DNA from 3 places in the Synechococcus sp. R6-10 genome. Region 1 is predicted to be linked to each of the others. Evidence: predicted binding sites of a transcription regulator. Region 1 holds the regulator's gene; each other region holds the start of a gene.

Evidence for each region. The regulator NtcA, encoded in region 1, controls nitrogen genes in cyanobacteria. The targets are predictions, from matches to a motif close to GTANCNNNNGNTAC.
Region 2: the regulator NtcA is predicted to act here: its motif matches at 7,445-7,458, upstream of NW837_RS06775 (cob(I)yrinic acid a,c-diamide adenosyltransferase).
Region 3: the regulator NtcA is predicted to act here: its motif matches at 3,691-3,704, upstream of NW837_RS00135 (P-II family nitrogen regulator).

Annotation. Positions count from the first base shown of each region.
Region 1 is NZ_JANSHW010000413.1:215-4,715, reverse strand. It holds partial or broken gene NW837_RS11405 (M61 family metallopeptidase) at 1-1,361, opposite strand, end outside; gene ntcA (global nitrogen regulator NtcA) at 1,663-2,337, shown strand; gene eno (phosphopyruvate hydratase) at 2,576-3,859, shown strand; partial or broken gene NW837_RS11390 (prolyl oligopeptidase family serine peptidase) at 3,856-4,501, opposite strand, start outside.
Region 2 is NZ_JANSHW010000212.1:1,424-13,224, forward strand. It holds gene NW837_RS06755 (GAF domain-containing sensor histidine kinase) at 1-2,799, shown strand, start outside; gene NW837_RS06760 (isocitrate/isopropylmalate dehydrogenase family protein) at 2,967-4,049, shown strand; gene NW837_RS06765 (D-isomer specific 2-hydroxyacid dehydrogenase family protein) at 4,107-5,033, opposite strand; gene NW837_RS06770 (phosphodiester glycosidase family protein) at 5,357-6,568, shown strand; gene NW837_RS06775 (cob(I)yrinic acid a,c-diamide adenosyltransferase) at 7,643-8,350, shown strand; gene dcd (dCTP deaminase) at 8,474-9,055, shown strand; gene queA (tRNA preQ1(34) S-adenosylmethionine ribosyltransferase-isomerase QueA) at 9,139-10,317, shown strand; gene NW837_RS06790 (HAD family hydrolase) at 10,314-11,135, opposite strand; gene NW837_RS06795 (hypothetical protein) at 11,197-11,466, opposite strand; gene fabF (beta-ketoacyl-ACP synthase II) at 11,479-11,801, opposite strand, start outside.
Region 3 is NZ_JANSHW010000003.1:482-5,937, reverse strand. It holds partial or broken gene NW837_RS00150 (DNA polymerase III subunit delta) at 1-303, opposite strand, end outside; gene NW837_RS00145 (M23 family metallopeptidase) at 358-1,257, opposite strand; gene NW837_RS00140 (IctB family putative bicarbonate transporter) at 2,198-3,613, shown strand; gene NW837_RS00135 (P-II family nitrogen regulator) at 3,764-4,102, shown strand; gene NW837_RS00130 (ammonium transporter) at 4,257-5,456, shown strand, end outside.

The DNA.
Region 1 (4,501 bases):
AAAAACCGGCCAAGATCGGCACCGGCTGCCCGCTCAAACGCCTCCCGCAAGTCTTGGTCGCTGTAGCCCTTCTCTGACCGACCAAAGCGCTGCCACAGATCCTGCAAAGCCGTATCCAGGGATCCCTGACCGCCGGAAAGGTGACGGATGTGCAGATCCAGCAGCCAACAGACCAAAGCCCCTTTTAAGTAATAAGAAACCTGGCTGTTGAGGGTGTTTTCGTGGGGGCGGTAGAGTTTGATCCAGGTATCGAAGCTGGACTCCCGCAGCGATTGCACGGCCCGGCCCGGAGTACGCTGCAAGCGACCAATCTGTTCGGAAAGAATCTTCAAGAAATCGCCGGCACTGAGGATCCCTGCCCTCAATAAGATGACGTTTTCGTAATAGCTGGTCGCCCCCTCACAAAACCACAGACATTCCAGATAATTTTCCTGGTTGTAATCGATCTTTTCCAATGCCAGAGGACGCAGACGCTTGACATTCCAGGCATGAAACAACTCGTGGGCCAGCAAAGACAAAAAGCGCCGATAGGACTCTGGCTGATGCAGCTCTAGCCCAGAGTAAAGAAGGGTGGTGCTGTACTTGTGCTCAAGGCCACCAAATCCTCCCGGCGACAAATGCACAATGAACCAGTAGCGGTCGTAGGGTAGCCCACCGAAAAACGCGGCTGTGGTTTTGACAATCGCCTTAGCATCAGCGACAGCCCGCTCCACATCCAGAGTGCCCGACCCCCAAACCACAAGGTAATGCGGGATCCCTTCCACCTCAAACGATTGCATCCGATGCAGGCCCACCTCCACCGGGCTATCCACCAGCTCGTCGTAGTCTTCCGCCACAAAAGACTGGCCGGAAGTGGGATCCTCAGAAGGAGAGGTCAAGGGCCGCAAACTGGTGGCGATGTGCCAATCCGGCTTGGGGGGGATCACCGTCAAAGTGTAGGGTTCCCGCTCGCGACCGGGCACGTAGAGGAAGAGCGCTGCCCCGTTGAAATAGGCGTGGGTCAAATCCAGATGGTTCGTGCGCACCGTCAGCTCATAGGCATAGACCCGATAGCACACCTTCACAGCAGAAGAACCCGGCGGATCGATTTGCCAGGTATTCTTATCCACCTTCCGCCAGGCCAAAGGGATCCCTTGCTCAGTTGCCGCCTGAAACTCCTGCACATGACGGGCATACTCCCGCACCAAGTAGGATCCCGGCGTCCACACCGGCAGTCGCAGCCGCAAAGGCATCTTTGGCTCCACCTCTCGGAGCAGCAGCTCCACCTCCAGGAGGTGATTGGCCGGATCCGGCATCCGCACCGTGAAATGCTGGCGGCTCAGTTGAGAAGGTGCAGCAACAGTAACCTCTGGGATCCCCATAGATAGATAGAATGTTCCAACCCACTCCACTCTCTACCGCCAAGGGCCGACGCAACCCCCAGCGACAATGGCTCTTATCCTAACCCCTGCTTTCGGTTGGGGATCCCTTTCTGGGGCAAAAACGAGACTCAAAAATGTAGCACGTGCTACAAAGATGCCTGGGCAGAACCTTCTACTTTAGGGTAAATCTTGGTATCATCATCGATTCTGAAGTCAAGGGGTTGCAACCTAGCCTAATGCTTCTAGATTGATCTTAATAGGTTGATCTTAGGTATAAACTGACCTTAAAAGGTTGATGAGTATGGCGGTGGCCGTAGCGGAAAAATCTCTGATCACAGCCTTCAAGCAATTGGGAGGCCCTCACCATCCTCCGGTTATCGAAACGTTTGAGCGCGGGAAGACCATTTTTTTTCCAGGGGATCCGGCGGAGCGGGTTTACTTTTTGGTAAAGGGAGCCGTTAAGCTCTCGCGGGTCTACGAAATGGGAGAGGAAATCACCGTTGCCCTCCTGCGGGAAAACAGCATCTTCGGCGTGCTCTCCTTTATCACGGGACAGCGCTCCGACCGCTTTTATCACTCGGTGGCTTTTACACCTACCGAGTTACTCTCTCTGCCGATCGAGCAGGTGGAAAAATCCTTGCAGGAGAACGCCGAACTGGCCATGTTGCTGGTTAAAAGCCTGTCGTCTCGTATCTTGCAAACGGAGATGATGATCGAGACGCTGGCTCATCGCGACATGGGATCCCGTCTGGTCAGCTTTTTGTTGATCCTCTGTCGCGATTTCGGGGTGCCTGGCCCAGATGGGGTCACCATCGATCTCAAGCTGTCTCACCAGGCCATTGCCGAGGCCATTGGCTCAACCCGCGTCACCATCACCCGCCTGTTGGGAGAGCTGCGCAAGAAGAAGTACATCTCCATTCACAAGAAGAAGATCACCGTACACGACCCGATGCGGCTGAGCCATCGCTTTGCCTAGAAGGAAGAGGAGAACACCTCCTGAGCAGCACCCTGCCTAGGCAAACCCCGCTCGACGGTTGGTTGAAGCTCTGGCCGGCCTATGTTCAATCTACTGCTGCAGCCTTGAAGAATCTCTATACCTAAAGGACAGACTTAAAGTTTTCTGGAAGCTGACCGGATCGCGGGCAAGAATCTACTAGTCTATGGGGGGATCTGGCTTTGGCCAGAGCTATCTAGCCAATTGCTGAGGTGTAACTGTGGAAACGGCCATCGAGTGGATTACCGCCCATGAGATCCTCGACTCGCGAGGACGCCCCACCCTAGAAGCCCTGGTGGGTTTAGCCAATGGGGCGACGGGCTTGGCGCAGGTTCCCAGCGGCGCTTCGACCGGTACCTTCGAGGCCCATGAGCTGCGGGACGGGGATCCCAAACGCTACGGCGGTAAGGGTGTGCTGAGGGCGGTGGAAAACATCCTTGGCCCCATCCAGTCGGAGCTGCAGGGAGAAGATGCCCTCAACCAAGCCCGTATTGACCAGTTGCTGATCGACCTGGACGGCACCCCCAACAAGTCCCGCCTGGGGGCCAACGCTATTTTGGCAGTTTCTCTGGCGACAGCCAAAGCGGCTGCGGAAGCAGTGGGCTTGCCTCTTTACAAATACCTGGGGGGGCCCTTTGCCAACCTGCTGCCGGTGCCGCTGATGAACGTGCTCAACGGCGGCGCCCACGCCGACAACAACGTCGATATTCAAGAATTTATGCTTGTGCCCATTGGAGCGGCCAGCTTTCGCGAGGCGCTGCGCTACGGGGCTGAGGTGTTTGCGGTACTAAAACAAGTGCTGCAGCAGAAGGGGCTGTCCACCGGTGTGGGGGATGAAGGGGGGTTTGCTCCTGATCTCGACTCCAATGCGGCGGCTTTGGATCTGCTGATGACGGCTATTGAACAGGCAGGCTACAAACCGGGAGCAGATATCGCCTTGGCCTTGGATGTGGCCGCCAACGAGCTGCTGCAGGATGGGCAATATCACTTTGAGGGCAAAGCCCACAGCGCGGCTGATATGGTGGCTTACTACCAGCAACTGCTGGCCAACTATCCCATCCTTTCCATTGAAGATGGGCTAGCGGAAGAAGACTGGGCCGGTTGGCAAGCCATGACCGCTCAACTGGGATCCCGGGTACAGCTGGTGGGAGATGACCTGTTTGTAACCAACCTGACCCGCCTGCAAAAGGGTATCGACAGCGCCGCCGCCAACGCCATTTTGATCAAGCCCAACCAAATCGGCACCCTGACGGAGACCGTCTCGGCCATCCAATTGGCAGTTCAAGCCGGCTTTCGCACCATCATCAGCCACCGCTCTGGCGAGACGGAAGACACCACCATTGCCGACTTGGCGGTGGCCACCCGTGCCGGGCAGATCAAAACCGGATCCCTCTGCCGCAGCGAGCGCATTGCCAAGTACAACCAACTGCTGCGCATCGAAGACGAGCTGGGGGAAGCGGCAGTTTATGCCGGTCGGGTGGGCCTGGGTCCTAGAGCTCGCTAACTTCCCGTTCCGTCCCAGGGGATCCCTAGCACCTGCACCAAAAAGGCCCAGCGGTCGGCAGCTTCCTCAATCAGCTTGCTGGTGGGCTTGCCGGCCCCGTGCCCTGCCTTGGTGTCGATGCGGATGAGGATGGGCTGGGATCCCCCCTGGGCTGCCTGCAGGGCAGCGGCAAACTTGAAGCTGTGGGCGGGCACCACCCGGTCGTCGTGATCTGCGGTGGTGATCAGGGTGGCGGGATAGGCAGTGCCGGGCTTGAGGTTGTGCAGAGGGGAATAGGCGTAGAGGGCCTTGAATTCCTCCGGGTTCTCCGGGGATCCGTACTCGGAGATCCAGGCCCAGCCGATGGTGAACTTATGAAAGCGCAGCATGTCGAACACCCCCACTGCCGGCAGGGCCGCTGCAAACAGCTCCGGCCTCTGAACCAGGCAGGCCCCCACCAGCAGGCCGCCGTTGCTGCCGCCGGAGATGGCCAACTTGGCGGGGTTGGTGTAGCCATGGGCTATCAGCCACTCGGCAGCGGCAATAAAGTCGTCGAACACCTTTTGCTTGTTGAGCTTGGTGCCCGCCTGGTGCCACTCTTCTCCGTACTCGCCGCCGCCGCGCAAACTTGGCTGGGCATAGACACCGCCCATTTCCAGCCAG
Region 2 (11,801 bases), on a different contig from region 1:
CGGACACCTCTGGAAGCCAGCTTTCTGGAAGTGGTGAAGTTCCTCTGTTCCTATATCGCCAGCGCCATCATCAATGCCAAGCTGCTGGAGCGCAGCCGACGGCAGGCGGTGCGGGAGGCGCTGCTCAACCGCATCACCAGCACTGTTCACCGCTTTTTGCAGTGGGATCAAATCGTCAGCACTGCCCTGAAGGAGCTGCAGCAGGCCTTTCTCTCGAAAGGGGTGAAGGGGCTGAGCCGCTGCTGTTTTTACAGTCTCAGCCCGGATCAGCAGACGGTTCGGGTCAGCCATGAGGCCCTGAGCCCTGGGCTAACCCCCTCCCTAGGAGAGGTGTACCGGATCCAGGACTTTGGCTCGCTGTGCGAGCGCCTGCGGACGGGGCAGGTGGTGCAAATAGCCTTGCCTCTGCTGCCGGATCGAGATCTCCTGACCCCAGAGGGGTTGGCCGCTCTCCAGGCGCTGCAGGCTTGCTCGGCGGTGCTGATCCCGGTGCAGTCGGTGGGCTCGGCAGGAGTAGGGCTTTCGGAGGTTGGCGGGAAGGATGGGGGACGGCCCGGTTTGGCTGCAGAGCCAGGGGAGATGATTGGGTTGTTGGGAGTGTACGTCACCACACCCCACCTTTGGCAGCCGGAGGAGATCGAGCTGTTGCGCTCGGTGGCCTCTCAACTGGCCATTGCCCTCACCCGTTCCAGCCTGTTCGAGCATGCCCATCAGCAGACGGAACGGCTGGCTCTGTTGCACTCGATCACGGCGGCGATTCGCTCCAGCCTGGAGCCCACCACCCTCTTCCATGCGATCACCCAGCAGATCGGGGCGGCTTTTCAGGCAGATGTGTGTATCTTGGCCCTCTGGCAGCCGGAGCAGGAGCTGCTACACCCTGTTGGCCTTTATGCGCCGCAGCTTTCCCCCACCGTTCGCGTGGGCGGGACGGAGTCGTTGCTGGACACTCTGTTGCCGACAAGGGGGCCGTTGGTGGGATCCCCAGATTGCCCCTGGGTTGAGCCTGGGATCCCGCCGGACTTGCCGGAGACGATTCGAGCCAAGTTGCGCTTGGGGGCCAGTTTGCTCGCCACCTTGAGGGGGCCTGTGGTGGTGCCGGAGCCGCAGACGGCTCAGTCCTGGGCCGATCTAAAGCCTCAGAGCCAGGGGAGTGGGCTGTTGTTGGTGCCCCTATTTGCTTCTGAGCATCCGGACAGGCCCCAAGAACTGTTGGGGGGCATTGCCCTAATCCGCTACCCTGGCAGCGATTCCCTGACCCCTCGTCCTTGGCAGCCGGAGGATCTGGAGTTGGCAGAAGCCGTGGCCGAGCAGGCGGGGATCGCCCTCAAGCAAGCGCGGCTTTACGAGCAAACCCGTAGCTCTGCCCAGCGGGAAAGCCTTTTGCGCCAGATTGCCCAGCGCCTCAGCGGCACCTACAATCCCCAGGAGGTGGTGCAGATTGCCCTCGAGGGCATGGCAGAGGCTTTGCAGGTTGAGCGGTGCAGTTTTGTGGCGCCCTGCAGTGGCCATGAGCCGTTCGCAGCCTCGTCGCGACAGCCTTGCGGTTCCCCTTCCCCTGCCGTAGGCAGAGCAACAGCCCCACCACAGGCGGGACGGAGTCCTTTGGCTCAGCAACCCTTGGCCGGCGCTCCTGCAGAACCTCTGGCCATCATCCAAGAGTATTGCCGTCAGCCGGGGATCCCTTCCCAAAGGGGACAGACGCTGCCCCCTGAGCTAAGCCAGCTCCTCTGGGTCAATTGCTACAGCCACCTGAACACGCTGCTGATTCCAGATGTCAACACCTTCCCATTGTCTGCCCACGCCCGCCGCCATCTGCTGCAAAAGGGCATCCGCTCCCTGTTGGGTGTGCCGATAGTCACCGATGCTCGCCAGGTGGCCGGGGTGCTTTGCGCCTTCATGCCGCCGTTTGAGCCGGCAGTTCGGGGAAGCAAAACCGCCGATATCGCCTCAGAAGCCGCCGGATTTTCCCCCAGAGATACGGACTTGGTGAACGCGCTGGCGGACATTGCGGCAGTAGCCTTGCAGCGGGCCTCTTTCTACGAGCAGGTTCGCCGTCAGGAGGCGACGGCAGCAGCTTTGCGGGGCCTAACCGAGGGGCGAGAGGCGGAAAGTCGTCGGTTGGCCGCCGATTTGCACGACCAAACCTTGGCAGATCTGGGAGCTTTGTCTCGCCAGATCCAAGAGCTATCCGGCGATCCGACCATTGGCCCAGCCGGACAGGCTCAGTTGCGGGCCATGAGCGCCCAACTGCGAGAGACCATGGCCGAATTGCGCGGGATCGTGGAAGATTTGCAGCCGACGGCCATGCGGGCCTTTAACCTTGGCCCGGCTCTGCGCAGTCTCCTGGAACGGGCCGCCCAACGTTCCCCCCATCCTCTCCTCACCCGTTTCGACAACCAAGCCGATGGCCTGCTCTCCCGTCTCAGCCCCACCTGCCAGAGCAACATTTTCCGCATCGTGCAGGAGGCTCTGAACAACATCGTCAAACACGCGGGGGCACGGCGCATCGATCTCATCATTCAGCCCAAGGTTCAACAGGACGCCGGTTCCTCTATCAACCCTCAGGCTCCCTACACCCACTTGGAGCTGAAGATCATCGACGATGGCTGCGGTATGCCGGCGTCCAAGAGTGGGGCGGATCCCGCCCAGCCGTCTGGCCATGGACACGGGTTGCTCAACATGCGCTACCGAGCCGAGTTGATCGGGGCAAGCATTGCTTGGCGTAATCGCCGCTTTGGCAGTGGCACAGTTGTAGAGCTGCGAGTCCCTCTGCCGCCGAGTCCCCGATCTTGCGGCTAGCCCCCCCTTTTCTGAGGTAGCAGACGCAGCATTTTCAGTCTCAACCTGTTCTATAGTCGTTTAAGCTCAAGGGTTCCCGGTTCTCTAACCTGTCTGGTGGAGGGATCCTCTCACGCCGGCAAGGCGGAGTTTTTGCGCTGTCGTTAACACTGCGAGGAGAAGCATCTGTGGCCTATCGTGTGACTTTGATCCCTGGGGATGGCATCGGCCCGGAAGTGGCCAAGGCGATGACCACGGTCTTGGAGGCTACTGGGGTTCGGTTCGAATGGATCCCGGTAGAAGCAGGAGTGGAGGTGATCGAGAAATACGGCACCCCCTTGCCGCCCCAGGTGTTGGAGTCCATTCGGGAAACCAAAGTGGCGATCAAAGGGCCGATTGGCACTCCCGTAGGTACTGGCTTTCGTTCGGTCAACGTAGCCATTCGCAAGGAGCTGGATCTCTACGCCAATCTGCGCCCGGCCAAATCCATGCTCGGTGTCAAAAGCCCTTTTCAAGACATTGACCTAGTGGTGGTGCGGGAAAATACTGAAGATCTCTATGCCGGGATCGAGTTTGAACGGGGCACGCCGGAAGCCATCCAAGCGCGGGAGGAAATGATGCGCCTCTCCGGCAAACCCATCCGCGAGGGATCCGCCATTGGCATCAAGCCCATTTCGGACTTCGGCAGCCGCCGCATTGTCAAATTTGCCTTTGAGTACGCCCGCCAGAATGGCCGCAAGAAGGTGACGGCAGTGCACAAAGCCAACATCATGAAGTTCACCGATGGCTTGTTTTTGCAGGTGGCACGGGAGGTGGCCCAGGAGTACCCCGACATCGAGTTTGAAGATCGCATCGTGGACAACATGTGCATGCAACTGATGCAAAAGCCGCAGCTCTACGATGTGCTGGTGCTCACCAACCTCTATGGGGACATCATTTCCGACTTGTGCGCGGGGATGATCGGCGGGCTGGGGGTGGCGCCGGGGGCCAACATCGGCGACGGCATTGCGGTTTTTGAGGCCATTCACGGCTCTGCTCCCAAATATGCCGGCCAAAACAAAGTCAACCCCTGCGCTCTGATCCTCTCCGGGGCGATGATGCTGCGCTACCTAGGAGAGCGGGAGGCTGCCGCAAGGGTGGAGGCGGCGGTGCAGGCGGTGATCGCCGAGGGCAAGCAGGTCACCTATGACCTGGCCACAGGGGATCCCGTCGGCACTCAGGAGATGGCAGAGGCCATTGCTGCCCGCGTGCAGGAGATGGCTCCGCAGTAGGGTTTGGCGTCAAATGTTTCTGATCCCAGGCTCCCCAAGGGAGGGGGGCTAGAGGACTCAATACCCCAAAACCGGATCCACCACCCCTAGCAAGGGATCCCCGGCCCGGAAGCGCCGCACATTTTCTCGCACCCGCTTAGAGAGGGCTGGGACAATCATGGCATCGGTAAGAGCAGTGTGGGGGGTAATCAGGCAGTTGGGCAAGCTCCAGAGGGGATGCCCATCCGGTAGGGGCTCGGGATCCGTGACATCCAAGGCAGCCCCGCGAATGACCCTCTGCTGCAGGGCGGCCACCAAGTCGGGGGTCACGATGTGTTTTCCTCGCGCCACATTCACCAACCAACACTGGGATCCCATCTGCTCCAACTCAGCTTGGGCGATGATCCCCTCGGTTTCCGGCGTGAGGGCCAAAGCCAGGATCACCACATCTGCCCCTGCCAACACCGTTTGCCGTTCCGCGAGTGTCACCACCCGCGTGGCCCCCGGCAAGGGATCCGCCTTGCGACGCACCACGTCGATGGAGCACTGAAAAGGCTGCAACAGCTTGATCAACTCTTGGGCGATGCCCCCGGCCCCGAAAATGACCACACGGCTACCCCAGAGGCTGGTACCGGAGCCCTCCTGCCAAGTTTGGGCCAAGGCGCGGATCTTCAAGTCGCGCAAGCTGGCCAAGGTCAAGGCCAAGGCATGTTCTGCCACCGGTTGAGCATAGACTCCCTTGCCACAAGTCCACACATAGGCAGGATGCAAAACCCCTGCCCGGACAAAAGGCTCTACCCCCGCCCAGGGCAACTGCACCCAGCGGATCCCTTTCCCTTCCGCCAGACAGCACTTCAGGCCGGGCACATCAAAGGCATCGGCCCAGACCAAGGCTTCTGCTTCTGCCAGGGGCACAATTTCGCCACCCCCTGCCAAAACAGCCTCTTTGAGCCAGGGGCGAAGATGGCCGGGTTCGACGGCAATGCGTTTGCCTTGGATGCCCATAGGAACCGTTGGATGAGGCTTTCCCCTTGCCAGGATACTGCCGGAGATGGCGTGCACGGGCAGCCAAACCGGTGATCGAGTGTTAAGGGATCCCAAAGGGATCCTGGGCCACTTCCATAGGATCGCTAGGGTGAAAATTAGGGCTGCTGTGTTGGCTCAATCCTTAAGTAGGTAGCATTCCCCAATGACCCTATCCGAACTGCTGATCTTGGTGACGCTGCTCTTTCCCGGGATCCTGTTGTCGCTCATTGTGATGGGAACCTTTGCCGCAGGGGGATAATCATCTCCCAATGACAATGGTGAAGCCCTAAAGACGTGAAGACATGTCCAAAACCAAGCTGAGCGCCTGGGTCATGGGCTGGGGGTTAGCCTGCACTGCTGCTCTCTTTTTGCCCAGCGTGGCTGCTCAAGCTCAGGTGACCCTCGGTGTGCAGCCGGTGCGGGTGGTGCAAGGGATCCCTTTGTACCAGAAGGAGGTTTGGGTTGGAGACAATCGGATCCCCGTTTCTATCGTGGTCATTTCTCTCGCAGCGGGCCAACTGCGGCCTATCTGGGCTGCACCTGCGGGGCTGGTGGGTCTGGGGGAGCTGTCTTCCTTTGGCCCCGAACAGGGAGCAGTAGCCGCCATTAACGGTGGGTTTTTCAACCGCAACACCCGTCAGCCGCTGGGGGCAATTCGTCGGGATGGCCGTTGGATCTCCAGCCCCATTTTGGGTCGTGGGGTCATCGCCTGGTCGGATGGGACGGCAGGGCAAGAAGGGGGATCCGTGCGCTTTGCCCGTTTGCGGATGCAAGCAGAGCTGCGCAATGCCATTGGGGACCGGATCCCGGTGGTGGGCATCAATACAGGCTATATCCTGCCCGGCATCTCCCAGTTTACCCCCGACTGGGGATCCACCTACACCACCCAAACGGACGACGAAATGCTCGTGATGGTGCGGGAGGATCGGGTGCAAGAGATTCTGATGGCTGGCCTGGCCGGCAGTTTAACGGTACAGATTCCCAGTGAGGGGTATGTATTGGCAGGGCGGGGGCTAGAAGGTGCCCTAGAAGCCCGCAAGCTGGTTCCTGGGGATCGCCTCAGCTTTTATCTGCGCTTGGATCCGCCCGAGCTGGAAGCTTATCCCCACATCCTAGGGGCAGGGCCGCTCTTGCTCTTGGATGGACAGGTGGTTTTGGATGCCCGATTGGAGGCATTTCAACCCCTCTTTCGCCGGCAGCGAGCCGCCCGCAGTGCCATTGGCCAACTGGACAGCGGACATTTGCTGCTGGTGACCGCCGGCAATGCCCAGGAAAACCAAGGGCTTACCCTGCTGGAGATGGCGCAGTTGATGCAGCAATTGGGCTGTCGCCATGCCCTGAACTTGGATGGGGGCAATGCTTCCACCTTGGTGCTGGGGGGAGAAGCCGTCAATTGGGAACACCGACACCCAGAAGCCAGCCCACTCAACAGCGAGACGGATCCCAGTCCATCCCGGCGGCGTACACCCCGAGTTCACAATGGCCTAGGGTTTTTCCCAAGCCCAAGTCGGTGACAGAAAACTTTTGTGCCGGCGGGATGGAGTCTTTTCCCTTTGATCCAGGGATCGAGGGTGGGATCCCTGGACTTCCTGGCTGATTGGAGGAGGGGGCAGGTATTCTCCAGGATTGGATCTACCTTCTCAACAAAAATCTCTCCTCGCCAGAGGAAGGACTCGGCTTTGATTGCGCAATGGGATCCCGGCAATCTCAGCACCCAAAGCCCCAGAGCTTTTTCAGGTCAATTTTAAGTGGGATCCAAACTGAACGCCCAATGCTCATTTCTCATAACAGAAATAGAGATTAAATTAAGTAGAAAACATTGGCCTTGAGACCGGTAAGAAAAATGATCAAAGAGGCGATCTCTTGAAGAAGACGACCTCAGAGTATAAAAGGCACGCAATTCTTTACGCTTCTGCTAAATCAGATGCTGGTTTTCAAAAAAGTATTGTCAATAATCCATTTTTTGACGAAGATGATTGACGAATTTATATTTCTTCACTCTCGAGGTTAGAAATTAACTCCTTGGACTTTTGGTTACAATTCTCTCTACTACGAATGTTCGCTAATGTGTAGGCCTACCCGGCTCCCGACCAAATGTATAGCTATTTTAAAAATGACTATCTCTCCTGGTGGACAAGGCTTTTGGGGTAGGTTGACCCTTGCTCCTCTCTCGTGGGTGGGCTGCTGGTACTGGCATTCCTGTTTGTGAGAGTTAATCTTATTTGGAAGAAATTGATCTTTTTCTCAAATTTTTATAGAGCACCTCTATACTCAAGTGAGATAGCCCCACACACAAGCTTCTGGGCTAGGCCTGAAATTTTATTGAGATCCCCTGTCAAAGCTTTTCAGGTATTGCCTCTTGTGCCAAAAGGCTAGGATGGGCAAGGATTGTATTTTCTATTACTCTATTTAGGATGATTTGTATGCTGGCCGGAAGCAGAACCGACTCATTGACGGATACGCACAGGTGGTGTTTCATGGAATCCATAGCCGACGCTCTCCACCACTTGTAGGCCCTATAACCTAGGGCCGTGTTCTCTAGCCTGCTCGCGAGATAGAACGTGGTTTGCACTGCTTCTCCAAATCCTATGCCTTCCTCCAAGGATGCTGCTCCTGTAGCCCGCGCCAAACAGCCTGCGGCTCAAGCCAGCCCTGCTGCCGGCGAGCTTTTCCTTCAGCAGAATGGATCCCTCTCCGCCCAGTTGGTTCCCCAGGGATCCCTGCAGCTTTACACCCACCCCAGCCGGGGCATGTTTACGCCCGTCATGGCTCAGGCGATGCGCTTGGCAGGCCAGGGAACGCGGGTGCTGATCGTGCAATTTCTCAAGGGTGGGATCAATCAGGGGCCCGAAAATCGTCTCTCCCTGGGCAGATCCTTGGAGTGGGTTCGTTGTCGCCTGCACCGCTGCATCGATACACCTCACCTAGAGCCTGAGGAGCGGGTGGCATTGGATGAGCTGTGGCAATTTACCCAGGAGGCTGTCAGGAGTGGCCGCTATGACTTGGTGGTGTTGGATGAGCTGAGCTTGGCTGTGAAGTTGGGCCTGATCCCAGAAGCGGAAGTGCTGAGCTTAATCGACCAACGCCCCATCTCCATGGACATGGTGATCACCGGGCCGGAGATGCCAGATTCGTTTCTGGAGCGGGCGGACTTGATCACGCAGCTGCGCCTACGTGGCATCCCAGGCCCAGGGCTCCGCACTGCCGATGCGAATGTTGCCTGCTCTCTGGATCCCCCTCAAGTCAGCGGCACAGGTGCTATGCCTACAGCAGCCCATGTTGCTCCGCACCGCTAGCGCAAACAGTTTCCGCTCCGAAAGACCTAGGCAACACGGGTCGCGTCAGGGGGGCGGAGTCCCAATAAGACTGGAGCTTGTCCACCAGATGTGCCCTCACTCTCCAGGAAGCCGGCTGTAGCCATGTTGAAAAACGACCGCTGGATCTGTGAGCAAGCGCGGCGAGGGATGATTGAGCCCTTCTGTCCTGAGCTGGTGCGCGCTGTTGAATCTCGGCCTGTTTTGAGTTACGGGCTGTCCTCCTACGGCTACGACATCCGCCTGTCGCCGGTGGAGTTCAAGATCTTTCGCCATGTGCCCGGCACGGTGGTGGATCCCAAGCGGTTTAACCCCAAGAATCTGGAAGCGGTGGAGCTGCACCACGACGAGATGGGGGATTACTTTATCATCCCGGCCCACTCCTATGGGTTGGGGGTGTCTTTGGAGCGGCTGCAAGTTCCGGATAACATTACCGTGATCTGCATTGGCAAATCTTCCTATGCCAGGGTGGGCCTGATTGCCAACCTGACGCCCGCTGAGGCGGGATGGCGGGGTTATCTCACCCTGGAGTTTTCCAACGCCTCCAGCGCCGACTGCCGTGTGTACGCCAACGAAGGGGTGGTACAGCTTCTTTTTCTGGAAGGGGATCCCTGCCAAGTGACCTACGCCGACCGCGCCGGCAAGTATCAGGATCAGCCGCAGCAGGTGGTGGTGGCCAAGGTTTAGCTGCTTCCCTCAAAAGGGAGAGGGTTGGCGGGATCCGGTTGGCTATGCTGGATCCACGTAGAACCCCATCTTGATTCATCTCCATGCCTGACTCTTTTTCGCCTGCTGCCGCTCCCCCCGGTGAGGCTGAGCCTTTGGGCGATAGGGAGCCCAATCCGGATCTGCTCACAGCTTCCTACGACTACACCCTCCCTCCAGATCGGATTGCGCAAACGCCGGTGGAGCCCAGGGATCAGGCGCGGATGCTGGTGGTGTACCCGGATAGGCACGAGCATCGCCGCTTCTGCCATCTGCCTGACTACCTGCGGGAGGGGGATCTGCTGGTTCTCAACGATACCAAGGTGATCCCGGCCCGCCTGTTCGGGGCCAAGGAACCCTCCGGGGCGCGGGTCGAAGTGTTGCTGCTGGAGCCTTGTCTGGAAGGGATCCCTGCCGCCGCCCAACCTCTGCCGGATCAGGCGTGGAACTGGCGGGTTTTGGTCAGGCCGGGCAAACGGGTGAAGGTGGGGGATCGGATTGGTTTTTGGAGCAAGCAGGGATCCCCCTCTGGGCTGAGGGCCACCGTTCTGGCTTTGGATCTGGAAACCGGCGGGCGAGTGGTGCAGTTTGAGTGGGAAGGGGCGCAACCTTTTGAGGAAATCCTGGAACAGGTGGGCCGGATCCCGCTTCCTCCCTACATCAAGGCTTCCGGATCCCCGGGCTCAGGACAAGTTCGCCCTGAAGACTACCAAACCCTCTGGGCCAAACACCCCGGCTCGGTGGCTGCTCCCACGGCAGGGCTGCACTTTACCCAGGAGCTGCTGGAGCGGCTGGCCCAAAAAGGGATCCAAACGGCCTACATCACCCTGAACATCGGCCTGGGTACCTTCCGACCGGTGGAAGCGGAGCAGGTGACCGAACATCGTCTCCACAGCGAGTGGCTCAAGGTGCCGGCAGAAACGGTGGCAGCCATCCAAAAAGCCCAAGCCCGAGGGGGGCGGGTGATCGCGGTGGGAACAACCGTGGTGCGCTCTTTGGAAACCGCGGCAGCCTCTGGCACCTTGCAGCCTTGGCAGGGGAAAAGCGATCTATTCATCTACCCCGGCTACTCCTGGCGGGTGATTCAAGGACTGGTCACCAATTTTCATCTGCCCCGCTCCAGCCTGATGATGCTGGTGGCTGCGCTGATCGGGCGGCAAAGGCTGCTGGATCTCTACCGAGAGGCCGTCGACCAGGGGTATCGCTTCTATTCCTTTGGGGATGGCATGCTGATCCTGCCCTAGGGCTGGGGCTGACCTCCCTGGGATCCCTTGAAGGAACCGGCCTCCGCCTCTCCTTCAACTGGGGTCGAAGGACGGTCTTGCCCGCCGGCAAACCAGTTCCGGATGCGATCCCATTCCACCTGGTGGTAGCCGTCCACCGCCCAATTGGCCCGCCGCTGCAGCATGTGCAGAGGAAAGAAGGTAGCCAGCGCCAGGACTGGGATCCCTGCCGAACGGGCTGCCTGAATGCCGGGGTAGGTGGCCTCAATGCTCAAGCACTCCTGGGCAGGCAATTCCATCCGCTGCAAAAGCAGGCGGTGCAAGTGTCCTGGGGAAAGCATTGGGCCTGCATCATCCCCCGTCACTCGGTAGGATCCCCCATCGGTCAACTGTATCAGGGCCGGGCAACAGGACTGGAAACGCTCCAGAAAAGCGGCCACCTCGGCTGCCGATTGGCCGCACAGCAGGCCGACCTTCAGTTGCAGCCGCTCCAGCGTCTCCAAAGTTTCCGCCAAACCGGGAATGAGAGGCAATTCCCTCTGCCCCTGCAAAGCCTGTCGGTAGTATAGGGCCTTGCGTTTCAGCAGCTCTTCCAGTTGTTTGGGGCTGAGCACCCGCCCCTGCTCCCCCCACAGAGCCGGCAGGCGCTCTCGATCCGGTCGGCCCAGGTATTGCAGCCGGTAAAGCTCCCGCTGCCCAGGGGATCCAGACTTGGGCCAGCACAGGTTCCAGGGGCGCAGGTTCTCTTCCACCAGCAGTTGGTTGATGGCCTGCAGGTGCAAGTTCTCGTCATCGGCCACCACTCCACTCCAGCTCAAGATCACCCCTTGCAGTCCCATAGGGGGGACATCACCCTCTGCTAACGACCGCAACCCAACTGCATCAAAGCAGATGGCTTGTCTATCCATTTTGGACGCGACGCTCGAACTCTTCCCGAGTGGCGTCCACCAATTGCACTGCCTCTGGATAGAGCTGAGGATGGTTTTGCTTCAGCCAACTGAGCACCCGCGCCAATTGAGCTGCACACAGATCCAAATCCGCTTGAAAAATAACCGCCGCCGCCATGTGCTGAGCATATTCGGGCGGGTGACCCTGCTGCGCCAGCTCCGCCGTCAAAGCGGCCAAGGCTTGTTGACGAACTGAGGGCGACGAACTTTCGGGAGAAGACATAGGCCAAGCCTTTCAATCGGGAGAGTAGCGGCGCAAAGCCAGCGTGACGTTGTGCCCACCAAACCCAAAGGCATTCACCAAAGCGGCCTCAACGGCCATCTGCCGCCCCTTGTGGGGGACAAAATCCAGCCCTTCGCACTCGGGATCGGGGTTGTCCAAGTTGAGGGTGGGAGGAACCCAGCCGTGGTGGATGGCCAAAGCTGTGGCCACCGTGGCAATGCCGCCCGCTCCCCCCAACAGGTGGCCGGTCATGGACTTGGTGGCGCTGATGGCCAAACGGGGGGCATGCTCGCCAAAGACCGACTTGATGGCCTGGACCTCGGCGATATCCCCTA
Region 3 (5,456 bases), on a different contig from region 1:
TTTGCTGCTGGTGGTCAAGAGCAGATGGGTGGTAGGGGGTAACTGGGCCAGTGTGCGCTCCACTTCTTCCCACAGATCTTCCGAGCAATGGTGGGTGAGCGTCGTCTCTTCCAGCCAAACCAAGCGGGCGGTGGATCCCAGCGGCGGGGTCATGGCTTGGTTGAGCCCGGCAATCGTGGATTCCGGCGGCAGGCGATCGTAGTTGAAAGCAGCCCAGTGGGGATCCAGCACTTGGTCGCGCAACTGCTGCACCGCCTGCATCAGGCGATAGGTATCATCCCCCCAGTACAGGTAAACGGGCACGCTTCGACCGATTGATCCCCAATCTCCCAGCGGAGATCTCCATTTATTCACAATCTACTCAATAGCCAAATGCAGCCATGGCACGGGATCCACCGAATGGTTGTGGACAAATAGCCCCCAATGCAAGTGGGGCCCCGTAGCCGTTCCCGTAGCCCCAATGGCCCCAACCGGCTGGCCGGCTTCCACCCACTCTCCCTCTCGCACATCGATGCGGCTCAAATGCAGCAACAAGCTGGTCACTCCTTGGCCGTGATCGATGCCGATGGTATTCCCGTGAACGCGAAAGCCTTCCGATTCGTAGCCCACCAGCCTAACCCAACCGGCTGCGGGAGCCACCACCACTGCCCCCACAGGGCCTGCATAGTCAATACCGCGATGATAATAATCTTCCGCAAACTGGCCGTTGTAGTAGCGGCGCACCCCAAACGCAGTGGTAACCGGGCCTTGGGCTGGACGGTGAAAATACCCTTGCCAGTACTTCTCCGGGCTGATGTGCTGCCGAAAAGCCTCTACCTTAGTCCATTCCACCTCTGTGGCCCAGACGCTGGCCCCCGCCGGTAGGCGAATCCTTTGAACGGGGAACTCTCGCGGTTGCAAAGACAGTTGCAAGGGAGGTGGGATGGCATCTTGGATAAACCCTTGGATCTGAATCTGGCGAGCTCCAGGAGCATCCAAAGGGGTAGTGGGGATCAACGCCCGCCAACGGTTGGCCGCTATCTGGAAAGCTGGGTAGTGGGCTTGTGTGCCATCGGGATGGATTAGGCTGACCCTAGGCCAATCCCCAAGCAAAGTTTCCGGTGCGGCTGTGATTTGCACAGAAACGGTGTACCCCAAAAGGGGATCGGGAGGGCTCACCTGCACCTGGAGAGTACTGGCCTCAGCAGAGAGCGCTCCCAGACAGATCCCACAGCCCAAGCCCAAGATGATCTTTATCTCGGATCTTTGTCTCGACATTCATCCTCACCCCTTCCCACCTCATCCGTATTTTCCCCATACTTCATTTTGCGTAAGCCAGCTCACCTTGTCTAAGCGGTTTGGCTGGGATCCCTGCTCAACTTGGTGGAGGGAGTCAGTCCAAGTGAAGATACCGAGCCCAGCTTGACTCAAGTTGTTTAAGAATAGGTCAAGTACTCGCCCTGTCTGGCGAAAACAAAGGCATCTTTACATAACTTTCATAATCCAGAAGTCTCCGCAGCTCAAAAAGTTCTGTATTCCCACTGAAGAGGTTTCGTAGACCTTCTCCTACAGTTGAATTAGGAGCAGAGACTGCAGGGTTAAAGATTATGGATGGCATTGGCGAGTTTGAGTTTAAGGTGCAAATCTTAGCCCGTTGCATGGGATCCGCCCTGGGTCTGGGCCGTCCTACTCGTATTCAGATTCACTATTCCAACTCCAATTCCCAGAACGCAGTTAGAGCCAAGGAAGGTTGGTCTGGATCCCGCTTAGGCGATCAAATCCCTTCTCCTAATGCCGAAGGTGAAAGAGGATCTCAAGGTCAAGTGTTAGCCTGTGTTGCCTGAAGAATCTTTTGAGAATCGGTCTGTGGTAGGTCAGGAGATCTTCGATTGCGGCAATCCAACATTTGATTGAAGATTGAGATAGAGCTTTTTGTAGTTTTTCCTGCTGTTCTTCTTTGCTTTTTACAGAGACTTGTTCTTAAGATTGAAAACCCAACTTTGATAACTCTTCGATGCCTTTTCTTGTAGAGTCTTGTGAGTCAGCCGGTTCTTTGTTTTTGTTGAGGGGTACTTTGTCCGGCTGGCGCGATAAGAGGTTGCGCTCTTCTTCGTTGTCTCCTTGCCTCTGGGGATATAAGCTAGAACTTCGTCCCACCGACGCAATCGGAAGGTGACTTGGGGCGTATGAACTTGTGCCCAACAGGCTCCGGAGGGTTATGGAACGAGCAACGCAACGGTGGCACGGTTTTCTGCTGCGCGATTTTCCCATCAAGGCTTGGTGGCAGGGAAGCCTTTTGGGTCGTCTATTGGGATCCCTGCAAAGTTGGGGGAAGAGCAGCGTATTGGTTCAAACTTCCGACCGGATTGGCCTGGGGCTAGTGCTGCTCTACTGGATTTTCTCTGCACAAAGCTCCACCGGCATCCTGGGCCTGATTTTGCTGGCTATGGCTGCTCTGGTGGGCCTGTGCGCTTTGGTGGAAATGCCGATTGGGCTGCCGCTGCATCTGCCCCTGGGCCTTTTCTGGGGAATTGCCACCTTGGCAACGATTCTCTCTCCGGTTGCCTACGCAGCACGGGATGGCTGGCTGAAGTTGACTCTCTACCTGGCTGGTTATCTGTTGTTGCATCGTCTGCTGCGCAAACCCCAATTCCGAGATGGGATCGTTGGATCCCTGCTTTTGGTCAGCTTGGTGATGGGGGTCTACGGCCTGCGGCAATACTTTTATGGGGCAGCAGAACTGGCCACCTGGGTGGATCCGGAGTCGGGTTTGGCGGGTCTGACGCGGGTGTACAGCTATCTGCGCAATCCAAATCTGTATGGGGGCTACTTGATCCCGGTCATTCCTCTGGGGCTGGCCGCCACTTGGATTTGGCCCAGTTGGGGGGCGAAACTCCTGGCCGGGTTTACGACGGCGGTGAACCTGATTTGCCTGTTGCTCACCTACAGTCGTGGCGCCTGGATTGGGGGGCTGGCCACGCTCACCCTGATGGCCGTGCTGTTGGCGCAGTGGCATTCTGTCGATTTGCCAGCCCGCTGGCGGCGTTGGGCCTTGCCGGTCCTGTTGGGCGGAGGGGGGGCTGCTCTGTTGCTCGGGATCCTGACGGTACGCTCCCTGCGGCTGCGGGTGCAGAGCCTTTTTTGGGGGCGGTTGGATACCAGCAACAACTTTCGCCTCAATGTCTGGGCGGCGGTGCTGGAGATGATCCGCGACTTTCCCATCTTGGGGATCGGCCCCGGCAATGTTGCCTTTAACCGCGTCTATCCCCTCTACCAACGAGGCAACTTCAGCGCCCTTGGAGCCTATTCAGTGCCGCTGCAGCTCACCGTAGAGACTGGCTTCATCGGATCTTTAACTTTCGCCTGGTTTCTCTTGGTGCTCTGGGATCACGGCTGGAGATGCTGGAAAACTTTGCTCAACTTGCGGGATCCCCAGGGTCTGTGGGTGGCAGCAGGCTTGGCCGCTTGCACCGGCATGATGGCCCACGGCTTGGTGGATACCATCTGGTATCGTCCCCAGGTACAAATGCTGTGGTGGCTTGCGGTAGCGCTCATTACAGCCAGCTTGGCCTCTCTTAGCCCTCAGCCGCCCGTGGATGTTGGTGAGACCCCATCGGAGACTTCCTCCCGTTAAGGTAGCTTAAGCTTGGCCTTCCGGTCTTGACGGGAGCAAATCCAGAGTGGTAAGCATCTTCAGTAGGAGATAAAAATGTATCTGTTTTTACAATTTGCAGGTGTCAGTAGTGTTAGAAATTAGCGGAATTGTCCGGGGTGCAGGAGGCAAATGAAAAAAATCGAGGCCGTAATCCGGCCATTCAAGTTGGATGAGGTCAAAATTGCTTTGGTCAATGCCGGAATTGTCGGCATGACTGTAAGTGAAGTGCGGGGCTTTGGTCGCCAAAAGGGACAAACCGAGCGTTATCGGGGATCCGAGTACACGGTAGAGTTCCTACAAAAGCTGAAAGTGGAGATCGTGGTTGAAGATGACCTGGTGGATACGGTGGTGGAGAAGCTGATTGCAGCGGCTCGCACCGGCGAAATCGGGGATGGCAAGATTTTCATCAGCCCCGTCGAAAAAACCATCCGCATCCGCACTGGCGAACTCAACCAAGATGCCCTATGAGAAGGGATCACGTTCAGGGTTTGGGTTGCCCGGCCTGAGCCTCGTGTGAGTTTGCTTCATGTCTCTTTTGCTGTATATCTGATGAGGTGTTCTTGCCCTACTTTTCGGGTAATGTGTTGCGAGAAGTACTGTCACTTTAGGTGAGTCGAAAAGCATGAGTACAACAATGATCCAAAAGCTCAAGAGCCAGGTGCCCCAGTGGCTTTGGCGACCGGCCAAGTGGAGTCTGACTGCCGCTCTAATGGCTGCGCTGGTTTTTCTATTCGGCCAGGGAACTGCCTTTGCTCAAGAGGCCGAGGAAGTTCAGAAACACGCTGACGTTGTTTGGACGATCGTGGCAGCAGCCTTGGTGTTCTTCATGCAGGCGGGGTTCGCCATGGTAGAGACGGGCTTTACCCGCGCCAAGAACGCCGCCAACATCATGATGAAGAACTTGATGGACTTCTGCATGGGCTGTTGCGCCTTCTGGTTCATCGGGTTTGGCCTCATGTTCGGCAAAAGTACTGGCTTCTTCGGCACTGACTGGTTTGCTTTTGGCTGGCAGCAGGCTTACGAGGCAGATGGCTGGCCCTTTACTTTCTTTGTCTTCCAGATGGTGTTTGCCGCTACCGCCGCCACCATTGTTTCCGGAGCGATGGCAGAGCGCACCAAGTTCTTGGCCTACTTGATCTACTCCATCGTTATTTCTGGGCTAATCTACCCCATCTCTGGGGGTTGGGCCTGGAACGGGCTGTTCGGCGACTACAACGGCGGCACAGCCGGCTGGCTGGAAAATCTGGGCTACATCGACTACGCCGGGTCGGGGGTGGTGCATTTGGTAGGCGGCGCTGCGGCCTTGGCAGGTGCGATTGCGCTTGGCCCTCGCATTGGCAAGTACGGCCCCAATGGAGAGCCGCGGGCTATTCCCGGCCACAACCTGCCGCTGGGGATGTTGGGGGTGTTTATCCTCGCCTTGGGCTGGATCGGGTTTAATGCCGGTTCCACCACTGCAGCCTCTGTCGATATTGGCTGGATTGCCATGAATACGCTGCTGGCAGCTTCGGCTGGAGCAATTGGGGCGACGTTCACCTCTTGGGTTCATTTTGGCAAGCCGGATATGACCTTTGCCGCCAACGGTGTCCTGGCCGGCTTGGTGGGGATCACTGCCCCTTGCGATAGCGTCCATCCTTTGGGTGCTCTGATCATCGGCTCGGTGGCCGGGATTCTGGTGGTGATTTCGGTGGTGATCCTGGATACGGTGCTGAAAATTGATGACCCGGTGGGCGCGATTTCGGTACACGGCACCTGTGGTATCTGGGGGGTGTTGGCAGCAGGGATCCCCTTCTTTGCCAATGCCAACTATGCTGAAGAGGTC